DNA from 3 places in the Clavibacter sp. AC415 genome. Region 1 is predicted to be linked to each of the others. Evidence: predicted binding sites of a transcription regulator. Region 1 holds the regulator's gene; each other region holds the start of a gene.
What was found. The regulator HrcA, encoded in region 1, represses chaperone genes, less so after heat shock. The targets are predictions, from matches to a motif close to TTNGCACTCGNNNNNNNCGAGTGCNAA.

Region 1 (7,070 bases):
CTCGTTGTTGATCTCGATGCTCATCGGGTGCTCCCAGGGGCGGTGCGTCGCTCGGCGCGGAGGTGGTCGGCGGCCTGGCGCTCCGCGTCGTAGCGCGTGTACGCGTCCACGATGCGGCCGACCAGGGTGTGCCGCACGACGTCGTCGCTCGTGAGGCGGGAGAAGTGGATGTCGTCCATCCCGTCGAGCACCCGGGTCACGAGCTGGAGGCCGCTGGAGCCGGTCGGCAGGTCGACCTGCGTGATGTCGCCCGTGACCACCATCTTCGAGCCGAAGCCGAGGCGGGTGAGGAACATCTTCATCTGCTCGGGGGTGGTGTTCTGGGCCTCGTCGAGGACGACGAAGGCGTTGTTCAGGGTGCGGCCGCGCATGTAGGCGAGCGGCGCGACCTCGATGGTGTTGGAGGCCATGAGCTTCGGCACGAGCTCGGGGTCCATCATCTCGTTGAGCGCGTCGAACAGCGGCCGGAGGTAGGGGTCGATCTTGTCGGTGAGGGAGCCCGGCAGGTAGCCGAGCCGTTCGCCGGCCTCCACCGCGGGACGCGTGAGGATGATCCGCTCGACCTCCTTGCGCTGCAGGGCCTGGACGGCCTTCGCCATCGCGAGGTAGGTCTTGCCGGTGCCGGCGGGCCCGATGCCGAACACGATCGTGTTCTCGTCGATCGCCTGCACGTACTGCTTCTGGCCCTGCGTCTTCGGCCGGACGGTGCGGCCGCGCGACTGCACGATGGCCTCGCTCAGCACGTCGGACAGGGTCCGCGCGTCGTCCTCGCCGAGCCGCCTGGCGCTCGTCTCGATCTCCTGGGGTTCCACGTGCTGTCCGTCCTCCACCATCGCCACGACCTCGTCGATGAGCCGGCGGGCGGACGCCACGCCCGCCCGGGTGCCTACGAGCGTGATCTCGTTGCCGCGGACCCGGACGTCGACGTCCGGGTGCTCGCGCTCGATCTGCCGGAGCAGCCGGTCCTGGGGTCCGAGGAGGCGCACCATGAGCACGCCGTCCATCGTCGCCGTCTGCTCGACGCGGTCCTCCGCGTCCGCGGATGCGCCGCCCAGCGAGTCAGAGCCCGACATGGTCCTCCGAGCCGCCGAAGCCGCCCATCACGTGCGCGTGCACGTGGAAGACGGTCTGCCCCGCGTCGGCGCCCGTGTTGAACACGAGCCGGAACTGCCCGCCGACCCGCTCGGCGGCGACGCGCGACGCGACCTCGACGACCTCGGCGAGGAGGCCCGGATCGCCCGCGGCGAGCTCCACGACGTCGCGGTAGGCGGCCGACTTCGGCACGACGAGCACGTGCACGGGGGCCTTCGGCGCGATGTCCTCGAACGCGATGACGCGGTCGGTCTCCGCGACGATCTCGGCCGGGATCTCGCGCGCGGCGATGCGCTCGAAGACGGTGGGCTCGGGGGCTGTGGTCATGCGCCCAGCCTACGCGCGACCCGCGGCGTCACCAGCGACCGAGGGCGGCGTTGACGAGCGCGAGCGCCGCGGGACCTGCCGTGGACGTGCGGAGGATGCCGGCGCCGAGGGCGACGGGCACCGCACCGGCGGCCCGGAGCGCCTCGACCTCGGCCGGGCTGATGCCGCCCTCGGGCCCGACCACGAGGAGCACGTCGGTCGGCGCGGAGCCGTCGGCCGTCGTCAGGTCGAGCGCCGACAGCCGGGCTCCCGCCGTCGGGTCGAGCACGAGCACACGCGCGGTCGCGGCCCTCTGCACCAGGTCCCCCGTCGTCGCGAGCGGCTCCACCTCCGGCACGCGCGGTCGGATGGACTGCTTGACCGCCTCGCGGACGATGGCGCGCCATCGATCCCGTCCCTTGGCGACCTTCGCGCCCTCCCACCGGGAGACCGAGCGCTGCGCCTGCCACGGGATGACCGCATCCACGCCGAGCTCGGTCGCCGCCTGCACGGCGAGCTCGTCGCGGTCGCCCTTGGCGAGCGCCTGCACGAGCACGACGCGCGGGGTCGGCTCCGGGTGCACCTCGACCGAGTCCACCCGGAGCTCGAGGCGCTGCGGCTCGACCGCGGCGACGGTGCCGGCGGCGATGGTGCCACGGCCGTCCCCGACGAGGATGCCCTCGCCGGCGCGGACGCGGCTCACGGTCACGGCGTGCCGGGCCTCCTGTCCGGCGAGCACGATGAGGCGGCCGACCGCGAGGTCGGACGCGCCGATGTCGTCGGCCAGGTAGAAGTGCGCCACGGTCAGACGTTGAGGAAGCGGTCGCGGAGCTTCTGGAAGAGGCCCTGCTGGAAGTGCGCGAGGTGCGGCGCCGGCGCCTTGTTGCGCTTCGCGAACTGCTGGATGAGGTCGCGCTCCTTGTGGTCGAGCTTCTGGGGCGTGACGACCTGGATGCCGATCTTGAGATCCCCCCGCCCGGAGCCGCGGAGCTTCGTGACCCCGCGTCCGCGGACCGTGATGATCTCCGCGCTCTGGATGCCGGGCCGCAGCTCGAGGTCCACGGCGCCGTCGAGCGCCTCGATGTGCGCGTCGCTGCCGAGGACGGCGTCGACCATGCTCACCTCGACCGTGGCGAGGAGGTCGTCGCCGTTGCGGCTGAACACCTCGTGGTGCTTGACCTTGATCTCGAGGTAGAGGTCGCCGTTGGGGCCGCCCGCCGGGCCGACCTCGCCGGAGCCCGGCATCTGCAGGCGGAGGCCCGTGTCGACGCCGGCCGGGATGTCCACCGGCACCGTGCGGCGCGCGCGCACGCGGCCCTGGCCCTGGCAGGTGGGGCACGGGTGCGGGATGACGGTGCCGTAGCCGCGGCAGGTGCCGCACGGGCTCGACGTCATGACGTTGCCGAGGAGGGAGCGCACCTGGCGCTGGATGCTGCCCGACCCGCGGCAGATGTCGCACGTGACGGCGCTGGTGCCGGGCTGCGCGCAGGAGCCCTGGCAGGTGTCGCAGACGACGGCCGTGTCGACCTCGAGGTCGCGGTGCACGCCGAAGATGACCTCGTCGAGCTCGACCTCGACGCGCAGCAGCGCGTCCTGGCCGCGCTCCTGGCGGGACCGCGGGCCGCGTCCGCCGCCGCCCTGCTGGCCGCCGAAGAAGGTCTCGAAGATGTCCCCGAAGCCGCCGAAGCCCTGGCCGCCGCCGCCGAACCCGGCCTGAGGGCCCAGGTCGTACTGCTGGCGCTGCTGCGGATCCGACAGCACGTCGTAGGCGTGCGTGACGAGCTTGAACCGCTCGGCGGCGTCGGGGGCGTCGTTGACGTCCGGGTGCAGCTGGCGCGCCTGCTTGCGGTACGCCTTCTTGATCTCCTCGGGCGTCGCCTCGCGGCTCACGCCCAGTACTTCGTAGTGGTCAGCCACGTCGGGCCCTTCGGTGGTGATGGTCGTGGGGAACAGGGGCGGTGCGCCGGCGTGCGGCCGTCACCGCTCCTCGAGCAGGCGCGAGAGGTAGCGCGCGACCGCGCGCACCGACGCCATGTTGGTGGAGTAGTCCATGCGGGTCGGCCCCAGAACCCCGAGGCGCGCGAGCACGCCGCCGGAGGAGCTGTAGCCGCTCGTGAGCACGCTCGTCTCCCCGAGGCCGAACGGCGCGTTCTCGCGGCCGATGCTCACGGAGACGCCGTGCTGGTCGGCCTCCATCTCGCCGAGCAGGCGCAGGAGCACCACCTGCTCCTCGATGGCCTCGAGGACGGGCGAGATGCTGCCGGGGAAGTCCCGCTCGGTGCGGGCGAGGTTCGCGGAGCCCGCGAGGAGGAGGCGCTCCTGCCTGTTGGCGAGCACCTGCTCCACGAGGGTGCCGGCGAGGACCGACGCGGCCGCGCGCTGGTCGGGCTCCACCTCGTCGGAGAGGGTCTCCAGCCGCGTCGCGGCCTCCGCGAGCCCGAGCCCCCCGATCGCCTGGTTGATGCGCGTGCGCATCACCGCGAGGAACGCGTCGTCCGGGTCGCCCGCCAGCTCGACGACGCGCTGCTCGACGCGGCCCGTGTCCGTGATGAGCACCGTCAGCACCCGGGTCGCGGAGAGCGCCACGAGCTCGACGTGCTTGACGTGGCTGGTGGCCAGCGACGGGTACTGCACGAGCGCGACCTGGTTGGTGAGCTGCGCGAGGAGCCGCACCGTGCGCGCGAGCACGTCGTCGAGGTCGACGGACTGCCCGAGGAAGACGTGGATCGCCTGGCGCTGCGCCGGCGTGAGCGGGCGGACGTCCGCGAGCTGGTCGACGAACAGCCGGTAGCCCTTGTCGGTGGGGACGCGGCCCGACGACGTGTGCGGCGCCGCGATCAGCTCCTCCTCCTCAAGGAGGGCCATGTCGTTGCGGATCGTGGCGGCCGAGACGCCGAAGGCGTGTCGCTCCACGATGGACTTGGAGCCCACGGGCTCGCGCGAGGACACGTAGTCCTGCACGATCACCCGGAGGACGTCGAGCCCGCGTTCCGAGACCATCGCGGCTCCCTCCTGGCACTCGTCGGTTCTGACTGCCAATCGTACCGCCTGGATCCGGGTGCCCGGCATTGCCGGTCGCGCGTCGGCGGCGGTACCGTGAGGAGGCCAGGTACTGCCCGGCCCATCCACGATCCACCGCGATCCGCCGGCCGCCCGGCGGACGCGCGCACCGAGAGGCACCCGGCGATGACCGCACCCGACCCGCACCCCTACGGCGCTCCCGCCCCGCTCACCCCGAGCGAGGACCGGCTGTGGGCGTCGCTCACGCACTTCCTCGCGATCCTCGTCGTGCCGTCCTTCATCGTGTGGCTCGTGTTCCGCGAGCGCGGCCGCTTCACCGACCAGGAGGGCAAGGAGGCGACGAACTGGACCATCAACGTGGTCGGCGCGCTCGTCATCCTGAACGTGCTGCAGGCGATCTTCGTCGTCATCCCGATCCTCGGCATCCTCATCAGCGTGCTGCTGGGCCTCGTGATCTTCGCGGTGGTCGTGGTGAACATCGTCTTCGCGATCATCGGCGGCGTCCGCGTCCAGAGCGGCCGTCCGTACCGCTACCCGCTCAACATCCGGTGGATCAAGTAGGCGGTCGCCGATGAGCGCCCGGATCCGGCACGTCGCCATCGACTGCCGCGACCCGCACGCGCTCTCCCTCTTCTGGGCCGGCGTGACCGGCTTCGCGGAGGACCCGGACGACCCGAACCTCCCCGGCGAGGACGCGGCGTGGCTCGGCGACCCCGTGTCGGGGCTCGGCATCATCCTGCAGCGGGTGGAGGCGCCGAAGACCGGGAAGAACCGCGTGCACCTCGACCTGGCTCCCGACGACCGGACGCGCGACGAGGAGGTCGAGCGCGTGCTCGCGCTCGGGGCCGCGCTCGTCGCCGACCGCCGGAACGCCGACGGCAGCGGCTGGGTGGTGCTCGCCGACCCGGAGGGCAACGAGTTCTGCGTGGAGCGGAGCGACCTCGAGCGCGAGGCCGGCGACGACGTCGGCGCGGTCGTGCTCTGAGCCGTCCCGCAGGTCGGCGGACCGGCCGATGGCCGAGGCGCCGCCGGCCGGCCGAGGCGCCGGCCGCTCAGTCCTCGAGGAGCCGCCGGACGACCGCGTCGGCCAGCAGACGCCCGGGCAGGGTCAGGACCAGCGTGCCCGCGAGCGCGGCCCGGGGATCCACGAGCCCGTCGGCGATGAGTCCCGCCACCTGACGGCGGCCCTCGGTCGTGAGGGTGGGGATCGCGAGACCGTCCCGGATGCGGGCGCCGAGGAGGACGCGCTCCACCTCCCGCGTCGCGTCGTCGAGCGTCTCGCGGCCCGCGCCCGGCGAGGCCCCCGCGAGCACGCGGTCGGCGTACGCGGCCGGGTGCTTCACGTTCCACCAGCGCACGCCGCCCACATGGCTGTGCGCTCCCGGGCCGACGCCCCACCAGTCGTGGCCCTGCCAGTACGCGAGGTTGTGGCGGCTGCGGCGGCCGCCGCGCGCCCAGTTGCTCACCTCGTACCACTCGTACCTCGGCCTCGCCGAGCATCCGGTCGGCGAGCTCGTACATGTCCGCCTGCAGGTCCTCGTCGGGTTCGGGCACCTCGCCCCGGCGGATCTGCCGGGCCAGCTTCGTGCCCGGCTCGACGATCAGCGCGTATGCCGAGAGGTGGTCGGGTTCTGCGCGGCGATCGCCTGCTCGAGCGAGGCGCGCCAGTCGTCGAGGGTCTCCCCCGGCGTCCCGTAGATGAGGTCGAGGCTCACCTCGAGTCCGGCGGCCCGGGCGCCCCGCACCACCGGCGCGATGCGGGCGGGGTCGTGGGTGCGCTCCAGCGTCGCCAGCACGCGCGGCACGGCCGACTGCATGCCGAACGACACGCGCGTGAACCCGCCCGCCGCGAGGGCGGCGAGGTAGGCGTCGTCGACGCTGTCGGGGTTGGCCTCGGTGGTGACCTCGGCGCCGTCGGCGAGGCCCCAGGTCTCCCGCACCGCGTCGAGCATGCGGACGAGGTCGTCGACCGGCAGGAGCGTCGGCGGCGCGCCGCCGCCGAGGAACACGGTGGAGGCGCGACGCGCGGGGACGCCTGGACTCCCGGAGCGCGGATCCGGCGAAGCGCACCTCCTGCACGGCCTGCGACGCGTAGTCGGACTGCTTCACGCCGCGGAGCTCGGGCGCGGTGTACGTGTTGAAGTCCTCGCAGTAGCCGCAGCGCACGCGGCAGAACGGGACGTGGAGGTACACGCCGAAGGCGCGCGCGTCCGCGCCGTCGGCCGCGGAGGCGGGCAGGAGCCCGTCGGCGGGGGCGGGATCGGCGAGGGGCAGGGCGGACGGCACCCGTCCATCATCCCCCGGCCCGGGCCCGCCCGGTCCGCCGCCGTCCGGCGGGGTGCCGCCGCTCCGGCAGGATGGGAGCATGACCGACGCCCCCGCTCCCCGGCCGCTGCACGTCCTCGGGGACGTCGACGGCACCCTGCTCCTCAACAGCCCGCGCTCCGGGAGCATGTACCACCGCGCCATCGAGCGGGCGGCCGGCGAGGCGCTCGAGGACCGCACCGTGCACGCCCACGGGAAGACCGACGGGCAGATCATCTGGCAGACCCTCGCCGTCTACGGACTGCCCGAGACGCTGCACCCGGCGGTCCGCGGGCACCTGGAGGAGATGTCGCGCGTCGAGCACTACGGCCCGGGCCGACGCGAGG
Region 2 (7,070 bases), on a different contig from region 1:
CCGCGCACGCGCCCGCGCCTAGACTCGACCAGTGCTCCTCGCGATCGACACCTCCGCCGGCACGGGCGTCGCCGTCATCGACCCCGACGGCCGGGTCCTCGCCGAGCGCCAGGAGGCCGACACGATGCGGCACGCCGAGGTCATCGGCACCCTGCTCGACGAGTGCCTCACCGCGTGCGGCGTCGACCGCTGCGACATCCGCGCGGTCGTCGCGGGCATGGGCCCCGGCCCGTTCACCGGCCTCCGCGTCGGCATCGCCGCGGCCCGCGTGCTCGCCACCGGCCTCGACGTCCGCGTCATCCCCGTCGTCAGCCACGACGCCGTCGCTCACGACCACTACGCGGCCGGCGGCACCGGATCCCTGGTGGTCGTCACCGACGCGCGTCGCCGCGAGCTCTACTGGTCCGTGTACGCCGAGCCCGCGGCCGGCGGCGTCGCCGAGCGCACCGCCGGTCCCGGCCTCAGCAGGCCGGACGACGTGCCCGGGGCCGACCACCGCATCGACGCCGCCGGGGTGCGCGCCGCGTCCCTCGCGCAGGTGGCGCGCCTCATGGACGCCCTCGACCTGCCGCAGGCCGCCGACGAGGCGCTGTACCTCCGCTCACCCGACGTCACCGTCTCCGCGGGACCCAAGCGGGTGACCTCGTGAGCGTGGTGTTCCGGCCCGCCGCGCTGGCAGACCTCCCGGCGCTGATGCGCCTCGAGACGAGCACGTTCGTCAGCGACGCCTGGTCGGAGGACGCCATGCGGGGCGAGCTCGTCTCCCCGCACGGCTGGTACGTCGTCGCGGTCGACCCGTCCGACGGCGCGGTCCTCGGCTACGCGGGCCTCTCCTGCCCGCGGGGCCTCCATGCCGCCGACGTGCAGACCATCGCGGTCGCCGGGTCGGCCCGCGGCCGCGGCATCGGCCGCGCCCTCCTCACCCGGCTCCTCGCGGAGGCGCACGGCCGGGGCGCGCGCGAGGTCCTGCTCGAGGTGCGTGCGGACAACCCGGTCGCCCAGGCGCTGTACGCGTCGCTCGGCTTCGAGCCGATCGCCGTGCGCCCGCACTACTACCAGCCCGACGACGTCGACGCAGTCGTGATGCGGGCCCCGCTCGGCCCGGAGCCGCATCCCGCGACCGAGCCGCGCCCCGGCACGGAGCCCACGGCCGCCGAGGCCGCCCCCGCCGCCGCCGACGCCGAGGTCGACGCGTCCGAGGAGGAGGGCGACGAGACGGCGGGCCCGCTCGTGCTCGGCATCGAGACCTCCTGCGACGAGACCGGCATCGGCATCGTCCGCGGCCAGACGCTCCTCGCGAACGTCATCTCGAGCTCGATGGAGGAGCACGCGCGCTACGGCGGCGTGGTCCCCGAGGTCGCCGCCCGCGCGCACCTCGAGGCGCTGACCCCGGCGATCGACGCGGCGCTCGAGGAGGCCGGCGTCACCCTCCGCGAGCTCGACGCGATCGCGGTCACCGCCGGCCCGGGCCTCTCCGGCGCCCTCATGGTGGGCGTCGGCGCGGCGAAGGCGCTCGCCGTGGCGCTCGAGATCCCGCTGCACGGCGTCAACCACCTGGTGGGCCACGTCGGCGCGGACCTCCTCAGCGTCGACGGCGGCCCCGGCCGGCCGCTCGAGGCGCCGAGCATCGCGCTCCTCGTCTCCGGCGGCCACACCTCGCTCCTCCTCGTGCGCGACCTCGTCGACGACGTCGAGCTGCTGGGCGAGACGATCGACGACGCGGCGGGCGAGGCCTTCGACAAGGTCGCGCGCGTGCTCGGCCTGCCGTACCCCGGCGGGCCGCACATCGACCGGGTCGCGGCCGACGGCGACCCCCGGGCGATCCGCTTCCCCCGCGGCCTGAGCCTCCCGAAGGACATGGAGCGCCATCGCTACGACTTCTCCTTCTCGGGCCTCAAGACCGCGGTCGCGCGCTGGGTCGAGAAGCGCCAGGACGCCGGCGAGCCCGTGCCCGTCGCGGACGTCGCCGCGAGCTTCCGCGAGGCCGTCGTCGACGTCCTCCTCACCAAGGCCGTCGCGGCGTGCGTCGACCACGGCATCCCGCGCCTCCTCCTCGGCGGCGGCGTGGTCGCCAACGCGCGGATCCGGGAGGTGGCGGCCGAGCGGTGCCGGGCGGCGGGCATCGAGCTGCGGATCCCGCCCCTGTCGCTCTGCACCGACAACGGCGCGATGATCGCGGCGCTCGGCGCGCGCCTCATCGAGGCGGGGCGCGCGCCGTCGGGCCTCGCTTTCGGCGCCGACTCGACGCTCCCGGTCACCGTCGTCCAGGTCGGCTGAGCCGGCCCCGGTCCGGCGGGCCCCCGTCCGGGGACATTTCAGCGAGCCTCTAAACGCGGGGGCGATGTCACGGTATGTTCCCAGGGACGAAAGGAACGACCATGACCGATCCGCAGAACCCGGACCGCTCCTCCGACGACTTCCCGCCCGCGCCCGGCCAGCCGTCCTACCCGGCTGCTCCCGCCGCCGGATCGGGCTCGCCCTACGCGGCGCCCTACCAGCCCGGCCCGGGCGGTGCGCCCAAGAAGGGCCTCGCCATCACGTCGATGGTGCTCGGCATCGTCTCCGTGGTGCTGTCGCTCCCGCTGTGGTTCCTCACGTTCTTCGTGGGCATCGCGGCGATCATCACGGGCGTCCTCGCGCGCAAGCGCAACCCCGGCACCAAGGGCTTCTGGCTCACCGGCCTCATCCTCGGCATCGTGGGCGTCCTCGTCAGCATCATCGTGGTGCTGGTCGTCGTGGTGTTCGTGAACACGGCGATCCAGACCGGCGAGATCAACGGCACGCCCATCCCGACGGCCCCGTAGCCCGTACGGCACGCAGGCACCATCCGCACCACCACGACGCGGTCGTCCCCTCGGGGCGGCCGCGTCGTCGCGTCCGGGAGGGGAGCCGGGATCAGCCCGCGACGGCCCCGTGGCGGTCCGCGAGGATCGCGACCCGCCGGCCGCCCACGCGCGTCGCGATGAGCGTCGCCGACGCGTCCCCCTTCAGCTGCAGCCGCGTGCGCAGCCGGGCCGGGTCGACGTCGACCCCGCGCTTCTTGATCTCCAGCGTCCCGATCCCGCGTGCCCGGAGCTCGCGCCGCAGCCGCTGCTCGTCGAGCGGCAGCACCTCCCGCACGCGGAACCCGCGCGCGAACGGGGTCGCCTGCTCCCGGTCGGCGGTGATCCACGCGATGCCCTCGCCGACCATGCGGCCGTCGAGCGAGCGCGCGAGGTCGCCGATGAGCCGGGCGCGGATGACGGCGCCGTCGGGCTCGTACAGGTGCTCGCCCAGCTCGCCGAGCTCCGCGTCGGGGCTGTCGGCGGCGGACACGAGCTCCGACGACGCCGCCCCGCTGATCACGAGCGCCGCCCGCCGCACGCCGTCGCGGCGCGTGGGCCCGAACCACAGTCCCATCTCCACCGCCTGCCCGTCGACGGAGACCCACTGCGCCTCCGCCTCCTCGGGGATGAGGTCGCGGTCGAGGCCGGGCCCGAGCTTGATGCCCGCGGGGCGCCCCGCCGCCAGCTCGAACGCCTGCGTCAGCGTCGGCGAGTACGCCGCGGGATCCGAGATGCGCCGCGTCGAGGAGTGCCCGTCGGTGCGCCGCGCGGGGTCCAGGTAGACGCCGTCGACGCGTCCGGCGTCGAAGTCCTCGGCCGTGCCCTGCTCGACCTCCGCCTCGGGGAAGGGCGCGAGGTTCCAGCCCGCGACCGCGGCGGTCACCTCGTCGCGCTCGACGGCCGTGACGCGGATGCCGATGGCCGCCATCGCCATCGCGTCCCCGCCGATCCCGCAGCCGAGGTCGGCGACGTGCGCCACGCCCGCCTGCTGGAAGCGCCCGGCGTGCTGCGCGGCGACGGGGAGCCGGGTGGCCTGCTCGAGCCCGGCCTCCGTGAAGAGCATCCGGCCGGCGAACTCGCCGAACTTGGCGCGGGCGCGGGCACGCAGCCGGGACTGGGTGAGGACGGCGCTCACGAGCGCGGGGGAGTGGCCCTCGCCGCGCAGCGCGGTGACGATGCGCACCGCGTCGTCGCCCGGCCGCGGCTCGGGCAGGCTGTCGAGCAGGCGGAGCCCCTCGAGGGAGAGCACCTCGCGGAGGTCGGTCTGGTCCATCCGCCCACCGTATCGAAGCGGCTCCCCACCGATTGGCACTCGCGTTGCACGAGTGCAAGCCCAGCCCGTAGAATCTCACCTGGCACTCTCCCCCGGGGATTGCCAATCAAGTCTTGTCCCTTAGTCACGAAGGAAGAGGTCAACCGTGTCGGTCTCCATCAAGCCGCTCGAGGATCGCATCGTCATCCAGCAGGTCGAAGCCGAGCAGACCACCGCGTCTGGTCTGGTCATCCCCGACACCGCCAAGGAGAAGCCCCAGGAGGGCGAGGTCGTGGCCGTTGGCCCCGGCCGCATCGACGACAACGGCAACCGCGTCCCGCTCGACGTCGCCGTGGGCGACAAGGTCATCTACTCCAAGTACGGCGGAACCGAGGTCAAGTACGACGGCCAGGACCTCCTCGTCCTCTCCGCGCGCGACGTCCTCGCGGTCATCGAGCGCTGACGCTCGTCGTCTAGCGACACCGCACCACCCGGGAGCCCGGCCGACGCGTTCGGCCGGGCTCCCGTGCGTCCGGCGGCCCATCCGGCGGGCCGGCCCCGGTCGCGGGGCTAGCCTCGGGTGGTGACGCAGCCCTCCCCGGAGACCTCGACCCGCACCGGCCTCCTCGCCGCCGTCGGCGCGTACGGCCTGTGGGGGGTCCTGCCGGTCTTCTTCCTCCTCCTGGTGCCGGCGGGGGCCTTCGAGATCGTCGGCTGGCGCATCCTCTTCTCGCTGGTCGTCTGCGCCCTCGTCATCACGGTCGCGCGCCGCTGGTCGCGCGTGGTCGCGATCGTGCGACGCCCGCGGATCCTCCTGGGCCTCGGGCTCGCCGGGCACCTGATCCTCGTCAACTGGACCGTCTACGTCTACGGCACCCTCTCGGGCCACGTCGTCGAGACCGCGCTCGGCTACTTCATCAACCCCATCGTCACCGTGCTCCTCGGCGTCCTCCTCCTGCGGGAGCGACTCCGTCCCCTGCAGTGGACGGCCGTCGGGCTGAGCGCCGTCGCGGTCGCGGTCATCGCGGTCGGCTACGGGCAGCTCCCGTGGGTCTCCCTGGCGCTCGCCGGCTCGTTCGGCCTGTACGGACTCGTGAAGAAGCGCGTCAGCGGCGGGGCGGACGCGCTCTCCGGGCTCGCCCTGGAGACCGCCTGGCTCGTGCCCGCCGCCACGACCATGCTCGTGATCACCGGCGCGGGGGCGGGCCTCACCATCGGCACCGTCTCGCTGGGGCACACGCTCCTCCTGGTGAGCACCGGCGTCGTGACCGCGGGGCCGCTGCTCCTGTTCGGGTTCGCCGCGGGCCGCCTGCCGCTCTCCGTGATCGGCCTCACGCAGTACCTCGCGCCCCTGCTGCAGTTCGCCTTCGGGGTGTTCGTGATGCACGAGGCGATGCCGCCGGAGCGCTGGGCGGGCTTCGCGATCGTGTGGGCGGCGCTCGTGCTGCTCACCATCGACATGCTCCGGACGGCGCGTCGCGCCTCGTCGCCCTCCGTGCCGATCCGGAGGGATCCGGCGGTGGTCGAGGGCATCTGATTCGGATCCCGTCGCGCATTCCGCGAAAGGTAACGATCGGGTCGCGTTACACGCCGGAAATGCCGATGCATTGTGTCCGTCTCACGCGCGCCATAGGGTCGCACCAGGCGAGGCGCGCATTCGCGTGCCTCATGCACCACATTCCCGAGCATCACCACACACATCCATAAGGAGCACCATGAGCGCATTCGGCAGGGCTTCGGCCTCCCGCTCACGATCCGCCCGCACCGCCCTCAGCGCCGTCACCATCGCGGTGGCCGGCGCCCTCGTCCTGGCCGGCTGCTCCGGCGGCAGCGGCGACAGCGGCAGCGGAGGCACCACGGGCGACGGCGGCCTGGAACTCAAGATCGGCACGATCCTGCCCCAGACCGGCTCGCTGGCCGTCCTCGGCCCGCCCGAGTTCGCGGGCGTCCACCTCGCCGAGCAGGACATCAACGATGCCAAGGCCGGCATCACGGTCTCCGTCACCGACAAGGACTCGGGCGACACCACCACCGACATCGCGAGCCAGTCGGCCACGTCGCTCATCGCGGACGGCAACAGCGCCATCCTCGGTGCCGCGTCCTCCGGCGTCTCGAAGACCTTCATCGACCAGGTCACGCAGGCCGGCGTCGTCCAGCTGTCGCCCGCGAACACGTCGCCCGACTTCACGACCTACGAGGACGACGGCTACTACTGGCGCACCGCCCCCTCGGACGTGCTCCAGGGCCGCATCCTCGGCAACAAGATCCTCCAGGACGGCAAGACGAACGTCTCCATCCTCTACATGAACGACGCGTACGGCACCGGCCTCCGCGAGAACATCAAGAAGACGCTCGAGGAGGGTGGCGCCACCATCGCCGCCGAGTCGGTGTTCGAGCCGTCCGCCACGGACTTCAACAGCGCCATCACGTCGGTGCTCGCCCCGAACCCCGACGCGCTCGTGGTCATCTCGTTCGACGAGATCAAGACGATCGCCGACCAGCTCGCGTCCAAGGGCTTCGACTTCGCGAACTTCTACGGCACGGACGGCAACTACGGCGTCATCAAGGAGACCGACACCAACGTCGACATCGCGGGTGCGCAGTTCACGAACCCCGGCGTCGAGGCCAAGGAGGACTTCCAGGGTCGTCTGCAGGACATGGTCAAGGCCGACGGCGACCCCGAGCTGACCGTCTTCAGCTACGCCGCCGAGTCCTACGACGGCACGACGCTCCTCGCCCTCGCCGCCCTCCAGGGCGGCGCGACCGACGGCGCGACGCTGAAGGACAACCTGCAGTCCGTCTCCGAGGGCGGCACCAAGTGCGAGTCGTTCGCCGACTGCGCGAAGCTCATCGCCGACGGCACCGACATCGACTACGACGGCATCTCCGGCCCCATCACGTGGGATGAGAACGGCGACCCGACCGAGGCGTACGTCTCCGTCTACAAGTACGAGGAGGGCAACGTCCAGACCTTCTCCGAGCAGGTCTACGGC
Region 3 (7,070 bases), on a different contig from region 1:
GACCACCGCATCAACGAGTTCTCCGTCGCGGCTCAGGTCGTCCGGTGCGGGCGCGGCCGTCGCCGTGATGCCGCGGATGACGGCGGCCCCGCTGGCGGTCGACGGGATGGTCCTGCGTCCCCTCGTCGGCGCCGCGCTGGTCCGCCACGTGGACGTCCTCGCCCGTCCGGACGCGATGGCGCGCCTGCCGGTCCGCCGGGTCCTCGACGCGCTGCGGCGGGTGGCGTCCGCGGCGGCGGAGAGCGCCGGGGGCCAGGCGCCGGTGCCGGCCGGGGAACGGGATCGGATCGGCCCGAGCGGTAGTCGCGGCAGGGACCACGCGGGGGAGGGGAGATCAGGGGCGGGACCGGGCGCCGGGATCAGGCGTCGGGGTCGCGCGAGGGATGCCGGGAGGCGACGGGCGCGCCGTGCCGCGCCGCCCGGTACCCCGCGGCCCGGAGGCGCCGGGCCCACGGGTACGTCGTGTCGCCGGGTGGGGCCGCGAGCACGGGGTCCGCGCGCGTGGGGGTGTCGACGGGGCCGGCGGCGTCGTGCGCGAGCTCGATGCGCGCCGCCACGTGCCACCGGCCGCGCGGCGTCGCGTGCACCAGCCGCATCCGGAGCGGGCGCGTGGCGAGGGCACGGGCCAGGTCGGCGGCGCCCGCGGGCAGGTCCGGCTCCCGGTCGACCACGACGCCGAGCAGGACCGGCCCCGCCGATCCGCGGTAGGGCATGAGCGTGGTCATGCGCGCACCGGAGAGGGTGCGGCGCGGCTTCAGCAGGAATCGTGCGGGGAAGCCGATGCCCGTCGTCGAGAGCAGAACGTCGACCGCGGTGCCGCCCGCGTCGGGGATCCGGAGCGCGAGGCCGAGCACGTCGGGGATGGCCGGCGGCGTGCCGCCGCCCCGCGAGAAGCGAGCCTCGATCGCGAGCGGGTCGTCGAGCCCATCCAGCCAATCGAGGCCGGAGGCGGCGCGGCAGGGGACGGGTGCGAGCGTCCCCGCGAGGGTGACGCCGTGCGGGTGGAGAGGACGCGGCCTCCGGACGACGCGGAGCGCGGCGACGAGCCCCGCGAGGACGTTCCCGCCGACGCGGGCCGGGATGTCGGTCATCGCTCGACCCTATTCCGGTGCGCGGCAGACGTCCCGGCGGTCGGGCGCGCGGGCGGTCGCCGCGGTTTACGGCCCGCGCGACGACGCCCGAACCGGCGGGGGAGCCGGCCCGGGCGTCGGGCGGTGCGGGTGCGCGATCGCGCTGGGCGCTACGGCGTCGGCATGCCGCCGTTGACGTGCAGCGTCTCGCCGACGACGTAGCTCGACTCGTTGGAGGCGAGGAACACGTAGGCGGGCGCGAGCTCCGCGGGCTGGCCGGCGCGACCGAGCGGGGTCTGCTCGCCGAACTCGGGCAGTGCCTCGGCGGGCTGGCCGCCGGCCGTCTGCAGCGGGGTCCAGATCGGGCCGGGGGCGACCACGTTCACGCGGATGCCCTTCGGCGCGAGCTGCTGCGCGAGGCCCTTCGAGAACGTGTTGATGGACGCCTTGGTGGTGGCGTAGTGGATCAGGTTCGGCGACGGCTGGTACGCCTGGATCGACGAGGTGTTGATGATCGACGAGCCGGGCGCCAGGTGGGGCAGCGCCGCCTTCGTGATCCAGAACATCGCGTAGACGTTGGTCTTGAAGGTGAGGTCGAACTCCTCGTCGGAGATGTCCTCCAGCGCGTCGACGTTCTGCTGCTTGCCCGCGTTGTTCACGAGGATGTCGAGGCCGCCGAGGCCCTCGACGGCCTTCGCGACGAGCTCGCGGCTGAACTCCGCGGTCGCGATGTCTCCGGGGATCGCGACGGCCGTGCGTCCGGCCTCCTCGATGAGGGCGACGACCTTCCTCGCGTCCTCCTCCTCCTCGGGGAGGTACGAGAGCGCGACGTCGGCGCCCTCGCGGGCGTAGGCGATGGCCACGGCCGCGCCGATGCCGGAGTCGGCACCGGTGATGAGGGCCTTGCGCCCCTCGAGGCGGCCGGATCCGCGGTACGTGCTCTCGCCGCGGTCCGCGGTGTCGTCGAGGTCGGCGTCGAGCCCGGGGCCGTCCTGCTGCTGCGCGGTGGGGTCGATGCCGGCGTACATCTTCGTCGGGTCCTGGAACGTGTACTGGTCGGTGCTCATGGGTCTCCTGGTGCTGGGTGCTGGATGCTGCGTTCGGGCAGGGGTGCCGGGCGGATCAGCTCGGCGGGGTGTCGTCCAGGTCGATGTCCTGGCCGGCGAGGTCGTTCGGGGCGAGGGCGGGCTCGGCCTCGCCGTCGACGCCCAGGGCGTCGGCCTCGGGCTCGGCGTCCTCGGCGGTGACGGCGTCGTCGTCGTCGTCCTGCTCGACCGGCTCGTCGGTGTCGGGGAGGACGGTCTCGCCGGCGACGGCGTCGTTCACGACCGTCTCCTGGTCCATGCCGACCGCGTCGAGGGCCGTGTCGTCGCCGGTGGAGTCGTCACCGGGCGTGGTGGAGGTGGCGTCCGACACGGTCACTCACCCGCCTCGGGCTTGGGGTGGCCGGGGATCGAGTCGCCGCTGAGGTTGAGCTCGTCGGGGTCGACGTCGATCTCGCCGACGTCGTCGGGTCCGCCCGATCCGGGGAGGACCTGCACGTCGTCCTCGGCGGCGGGGACGTCGTCGGAGACGCCCTCGCTCTCGACGATCTGCTCGCTCTGCTTCACCTGCGTGTCGTCCTCGCTGGGGGAGGTGAAGTCCTTGTCCTGGCGTGTGTCTGAGGTGTCCGCGGGCTGGAGGCGCGGGTCGTCGGTGTCCATGCGGCCGACGCTACGCTCGGCCCCCGCCCGTGTGGTCGGCGTTCAGGGAACCCTCATGCAATGCGTCCTGCGGGGATGCCCGGCGGTGCTCGCGGGGTGTCGCGTGCGGGATGTCACATGTCGTCGGGGCCCTCGCCGAAGGGGTCGGGCGCGTCCTCGCGGGCGTCCTCCTCGGCGGCCTCCTCGCGGGACGCGACCGAGTCGGCGTCGAGGGGCGCGGGGTCCGGCAGCGGGTGGCGGTCGGCGTCGGGCGCGGGGTCCGTCAGCGGGGGGCGGTCGGCGTCGGGCGCGGGGTCCGTCACCTCAGCGGCCCTCGGGATCCACGTGGCCGTCGGCGTCGTCGGCGGGCGCGCTCATGTGCGAGTCCGCTGCCGTGACGGCGCGGTTGTCCGGGACGGCGGGGTACCCGGCGCTCGCGGGCTCCGCGTCCTCGACCTCGAGGGTGTCCTCCTCGGCGTGGCCGTAGTCCGTGCCGTCGGGGGCGCGGACCGCGTCGCCGGTCGGGGTCCGGTCGCCGTCGGGGGAGACCACGTCGTCCACGGTCACCAGCCCGTCGGGGTCGCCGGGGCCGCGCCCGGTGCGGATGCCGTCTGCGTGCTCGTCGCGATCGCTCATGCCGTCCACCCTGACGAGCGTCCCCGGCTCCCCGACGGGCGTCGCGCGCGCTCCTCCACCCGCCTCCGTGCCCGCGGACGGCGAGGAGCCGCCGCCCGCGGGTGCGGACGGCGGCTCCTCGGGGCTGCGACGCGGCGGCAGGCTGCGACGCCGCGGGCGCGGCCGCGTGGGTCAGCTCGCGGCGGGCGCCTCGGATCCCACCGTGAGGGTCTCGGCCGGCTGCTCGCCGGGCCCGTCGTCGGACGTGACCGCGATCTTGCGCGGCTTCGCCCGCTCGCTCACGGGGATGGTGACGCTGAGCACGCCGTTGGCGTAGTGCGCCGAGATGCGCTCCGTGTCGATGCCCTGGCCGAGCGTGAGCTGGCGCAGGAAGGTGCCGGCGACGCGCTCGCGCGCGAGCCAGCGGACGCCCGGGTCCCCCGCGAGCGTGCGCTCGGCGCGGATGGTGAGCAGCTGGCCGTCCACGTCGATGTCGACCGAGCCCGGGTCGATGCCCGGGAGGTCGGCGGCCAGCACGTAGGTGTCGCCCTCGCGGTGCAGGTCGATGGGCATCGGGCGGTTCGGCTGGCGGGTCTCGGCCAGCGCGCCCATCGCGCGGTCCAGCTCGCGGAACGGATCGAAGGTCATGTTCATGCTCGACTCCTCAACGGTGATCTGTGGGTTGAGCCCCCTCGGCTCAACTACGTCGAGATCAGCACTCGGCCATCAGGAGTGCCAAGCCGTTCGCCGAGGGCGAATGCCGTGCTGACCACCTGTTCGAGGACCACGGTGTCAGCGTCGGCGGAGGTCGCGCTCCATGCGTCCGATGAGCGTCCAGACGGCGCGCGAGAGGTCCGGGTGCTCGAGCGCGATGCCGCGCAGCAGCCGGTACTCGAACCGCGCGACCACGCCGGGCGCGGTGGACGGGTGCCGCACCCGGGCGAGCTCCTCGACCATGCCGTCGGCCTCGAGCGCGTCCTGCCGGAGGGTCGCGACCACGTGCTCGTCCACGGTCGGCAGCTGCGGGATGACCTCCCACGGGTCGTCGCCGTTCCGGCACCGGTGCTCGATCACGGCGTCCAGCTCGTCGCGGGCCTCCTGGCGCAGCACCTCGAGGCTGGCGGGGAAGCGGGCGTGCACGGGCGGTTCCCCTCGGACGGCGGGCGGTGGCGATCCGTCGCTCGTGACGCGACGGCCGGATCCCCTTCACGCTACGTCATGCCCCGGACCCCGCCCGACGAGGGGGATCGGCGCGCTCGCTAGCCTGGCAGTCGACCCCGGAGCCGACCCAGGAGGACCCATGCCCGACACCGCCCGCCCCGTCGCCCTCGTCACGGGGGCCACGCGCGGCATCGGCCGCGCCGTCGCCCAGGACCTCGCCCGCACGCACCGCGTCATCGTCCACGGACGCGACCGGGAGGCCGTCGACGCGCTCGCCGCCTCCCTCCCGGACGCCGTGGGCTGGGCCGCGGACCTCGCGGCGGGAGGCCTCGCCGACGGCGTGCCCGCCCTGGACCGGCTCGACGTGCTCGTGCACTCGGCCGGCGTGATCGGCGGCGACGCGGTGGCCGAGACGCCCGTCGACGAGTGGCGCCGCGTGTTCGAGGTCAACGTCTTCGCCGTCGCCGAGGTCACGCGCGTCCTCCTCCCGGCGCTCCGGGCCGCACGCGGCCAGGTGGTGCTCGTCAACTCCGGATCCGGCTTCACGGCCAACCCGACCGGCGGCGTCTACGCGGGATCCAAGTTCGCCCTCCGCGCGCTCGGCGACGCCCTCCGCGAGGAGGAGCGCCCGAACGGCGTGCGCGTCTCGAGCGTCCACCCCGGCCGCGTCGCCACCGACATGCAGCGGGAGCTCCGCGCGAAGGAGGGCGGGGAGTACGACGAGACGCGGTACCTGGACCCGGCCTCGGTCGCCCGGGCCGTGCGCCTCGTCGTCGACCAGACGCGCGACGGCACGCTCGAGTCGGTCTCGCTGCGGCCGTTCGGGGGCTGATCCGCACCCCGCCGCCCCCACCGCTCGCGCCGCCCGGCGCGCCGACCACCCGCAGATGGAGAACCCTCGTGAGCACCCCCGCATCCGGATCCACTCCCGCGTCCCCGCCCGTCGTCGTCGCGGGCGCCACCGGCGACCTCGGCCGCCGCATCGTCCGCGAGCTCCTCGCGCGGGACGCGTCCGTCCGGGTGCTGACGCGCCCGGGAAGCCGGTCGGCCACCGAGGCGTGGGCCGGCGAGCCGCGCGTCGAGGTCGTGCAGGCCGCGTACACCGACCGGGAGGCGCTGGTCCGCGCGGTCTCGGGCGCGCGCGTCGTCGTGTCCGCCGTGAGCGGCGCCCGCTCCGTGATCCTCGGCGCCCAGCGCGCACTCCTCGCGGCCGCGGTCGCGGCGGGCGTGCCGCGCTTCATCCCATCCGACTACTCCTCGGACTACCGGCGGGTGACGCCCGGCAGCAACCGCAACTTCGAGCTGCGCCGCGAGTTCGCGGCCGACCTCGACGCCGCCCCCGTGCGCGCCACCTCCGTGCTCAACGGCGCGTTCGCCGACATGCTCACCGGCCAGGCGCCCATCGTGCTGTTCGACCGGCACCGCGTCCTCTACTGGTCCTCCGCCGACCAGGTGCTCGACTTCACGACCAAGGACGACACGGCCCGCGTGGTCGCCCAGGTGGCGCTCGACGACGACGCGCCGCGCGTGGTCGAGGTGGCGGGCGACCGGGTCACCGCCCGGGACATCGCGCGCACCATGACGGAGATCACGGGCACGCCGTTCGCGCTGCAGTGGGCGGGCACCACGGGCGTCCTCTCCGCGGCGAGCAAGGCCATGCGCCGGGTCGGGCGCGACGAGCAGGAGACCTTCCCCGCCTGGCAGGGCATGCAGTACCTCGTCAGCATGTACAGCGGCGAGGCGGAGCTGCGCCACGTCGACCGGGAGCGGTTCGGCGACGCACCGTGGACGAGCGTGCGGGGACGTGCTCGCCGCCCACGTCGCCGAGCGCGGGGCCGCGACGGCGTCGTAGCCCGCGTGCCGTCACGAGGCCACGGCTCGCTGGGTGCCGCGTCCAGGCGGCGGTGGTCGGATGGGGCTGCGCCGACGAGCGCCGCGGGCCGGCCGTCCGACCGCCCGCACCCCCGAACGAAGGAGACCCATGACGTCACGCAGCATCCAGTGGCAGCTGGCGAAGCGCCCCACCGGCGAGCCCGCCCCCGACGACGTCCGCCGCGTCGAGGTCGACCTGCCCGACCTCCAGGACGGCGAGGTGCGCGTCGAGAACGAGTTCATCTCCGTCGACCCGTACATGCGCGGCCGCATGAACGACGTGCCCTCCTACGTGCCGCCGTTCGGGCTCGACGAGGCCATGACCGGATCCGCGGTGGGCCGCGTCGTCGAGTCCCGCTCCGACGACCTCGCCGTCGGCACGCTCGTCAGCCACATGCTCGGCTGGCGCGACGTCGCCCAGGGTGCGGCCGGAGCGTTCCGCCCGTCCCCGAGGTCCCGGGCGTCGCGTCCTCCGCGCACCTCGGCGTCCTCGGCCTCACGGGCCTCACCGCCTACGTCGGGCTCACTCGCATCGCGTCGATCCGCGAGGGCGACGTCGTCTTCGTCTCCGGCGCGGCCGGGGCGGTCGGCTCCATGGTGGGCCAGATCGCCCGCCTGCTCGGCGCCTCGCGCGTCGTCGGCAGCGCCGGATCCGCGGAGAAGGTCGAGC

Region 2: groES (co-chaperone GroES) is a predicted target of HrcA. The motif match lies at 4,131-4,157, and genes of this name have one in related genera.
Region 3: ACZ411_RS04485 (Hsp20/alpha crystallin family protein) is a predicted target of HrcA. The motif match lies at 4,080-4,106, and genes of this name have one in related genera.

Annotation. Positions count from the first base shown of each region.
Region 1 covers NZ_CEEDAR010000014.1:272,692-279,761, reverse strand. Annotated here, with positions in the region: gene ybeY (rRNA maturation RNase YbeY) at 1-24, opposite strand, end outside; gene ACZ411_RS06195 (PhoH family protein) at 21-1,073, opposite strand; gene ACZ411_RS06190 (histidine triad nucleotide-binding protein) at 1,060-1,419, opposite strand; gene ACZ411_RS06185 (16S rRNA (uracil(1498)-N(3))-methyltransferase) at 1,448-2,200, opposite strand; gene dnaJ (molecular chaperone DnaJ) at 2,203-3,315, opposite strand; gene hrcA (heat-inducible transcriptional repressor HrcA) at 3,376-4,398, opposite strand; gene ACZ411_RS06170 (DUF4870 domain-containing protein) at 4,585-4,980, shown strand; gene ACZ411_RS06165 (VOC family protein) at 4,991-5,404, shown strand; partial or broken gene hemW (radical SAM family heme chaperone HemW) at 5,472-6,705, opposite strand; partial or broken gene ACZ411_RS06155 (HAD family hydrolase) at 6,785-7,070, shown strand, end outside.
Region 2 covers NZ_CEEDAR010000016.1:273,862-280,931, reverse strand. Annotated here, with positions in the region: gene alr (alanine racemase) at 1-22, shown strand, start outside; gene tsaB (tRNA (adenosine(37)-N6)-threonylcarbamoyltransferase complex dimerization subunit type 1 TsaB) at 32-649, shown strand; gene tsaD (tRNA (adenosine(37)-N6)-threonylcarbamoyltransferase complex transferase subunit TsaD) at 646-2,277, shown strand; gene ACZ411_RS08820 (DUF4190 domain-containing protein) at 2,379-2,804, shown strand; gene ACZ411_RS08815 (class I SAM-dependent methyltransferase) at 2,896-4,098, opposite strand; gene groES (co-chaperone GroES) at 4,244-4,540, shown strand; gene rarD (EamA family transporter RarD) at 4,661-5,614, shown strand; gene ACZ411_RS08800 (ABC transporter substrate-binding protein) at 5,793-7,070, shown strand, end outside.
Region 3 covers NZ_CEEDAR010000013.1:24,276-31,345, reverse strand. Annotated here, with positions in the region: gene ACZ411_RS04520 (LysR family transcriptional regulator) at 1-303, shown strand, start outside; gene ACZ411_RS04515 (hypothetical protein) at 360-1,091, opposite strand; gene ACZ411_RS04510 (glucose 1-dehydrogenase) at 1,241-2,137, opposite strand; gene ACZ411_RS04505 (hypothetical protein) at 2,193-2,492, opposite strand; gene ACZ411_RS04500 (hypothetical protein) at 2,489-2,773, opposite strand; gene ACZ411_RS04495 (hypothetical protein) at 2,887-3,075, opposite strand; gene ACZ411_RS04490 (hypothetical protein) at 3,077-3,388, opposite strand; gene ACZ411_RS04485 (Hsp20/alpha crystallin family protein) at 3,560-4,021, opposite strand; gene ACZ411_RS04480 (hypothetical protein) at 4,160-4,507, opposite strand; gene ACZ411_RS04475 (SDR family oxidoreductase) at 4,668-5,360, shown strand; partial or broken gene ACZ411_RS04470 (NmrA family NAD(P)-binding protein) at 5,429-6,380, shown strand; partial or broken gene ACZ411_RS04465 (NADP-dependent oxidoreductase) at 6,510-7,070, shown strand, end outside.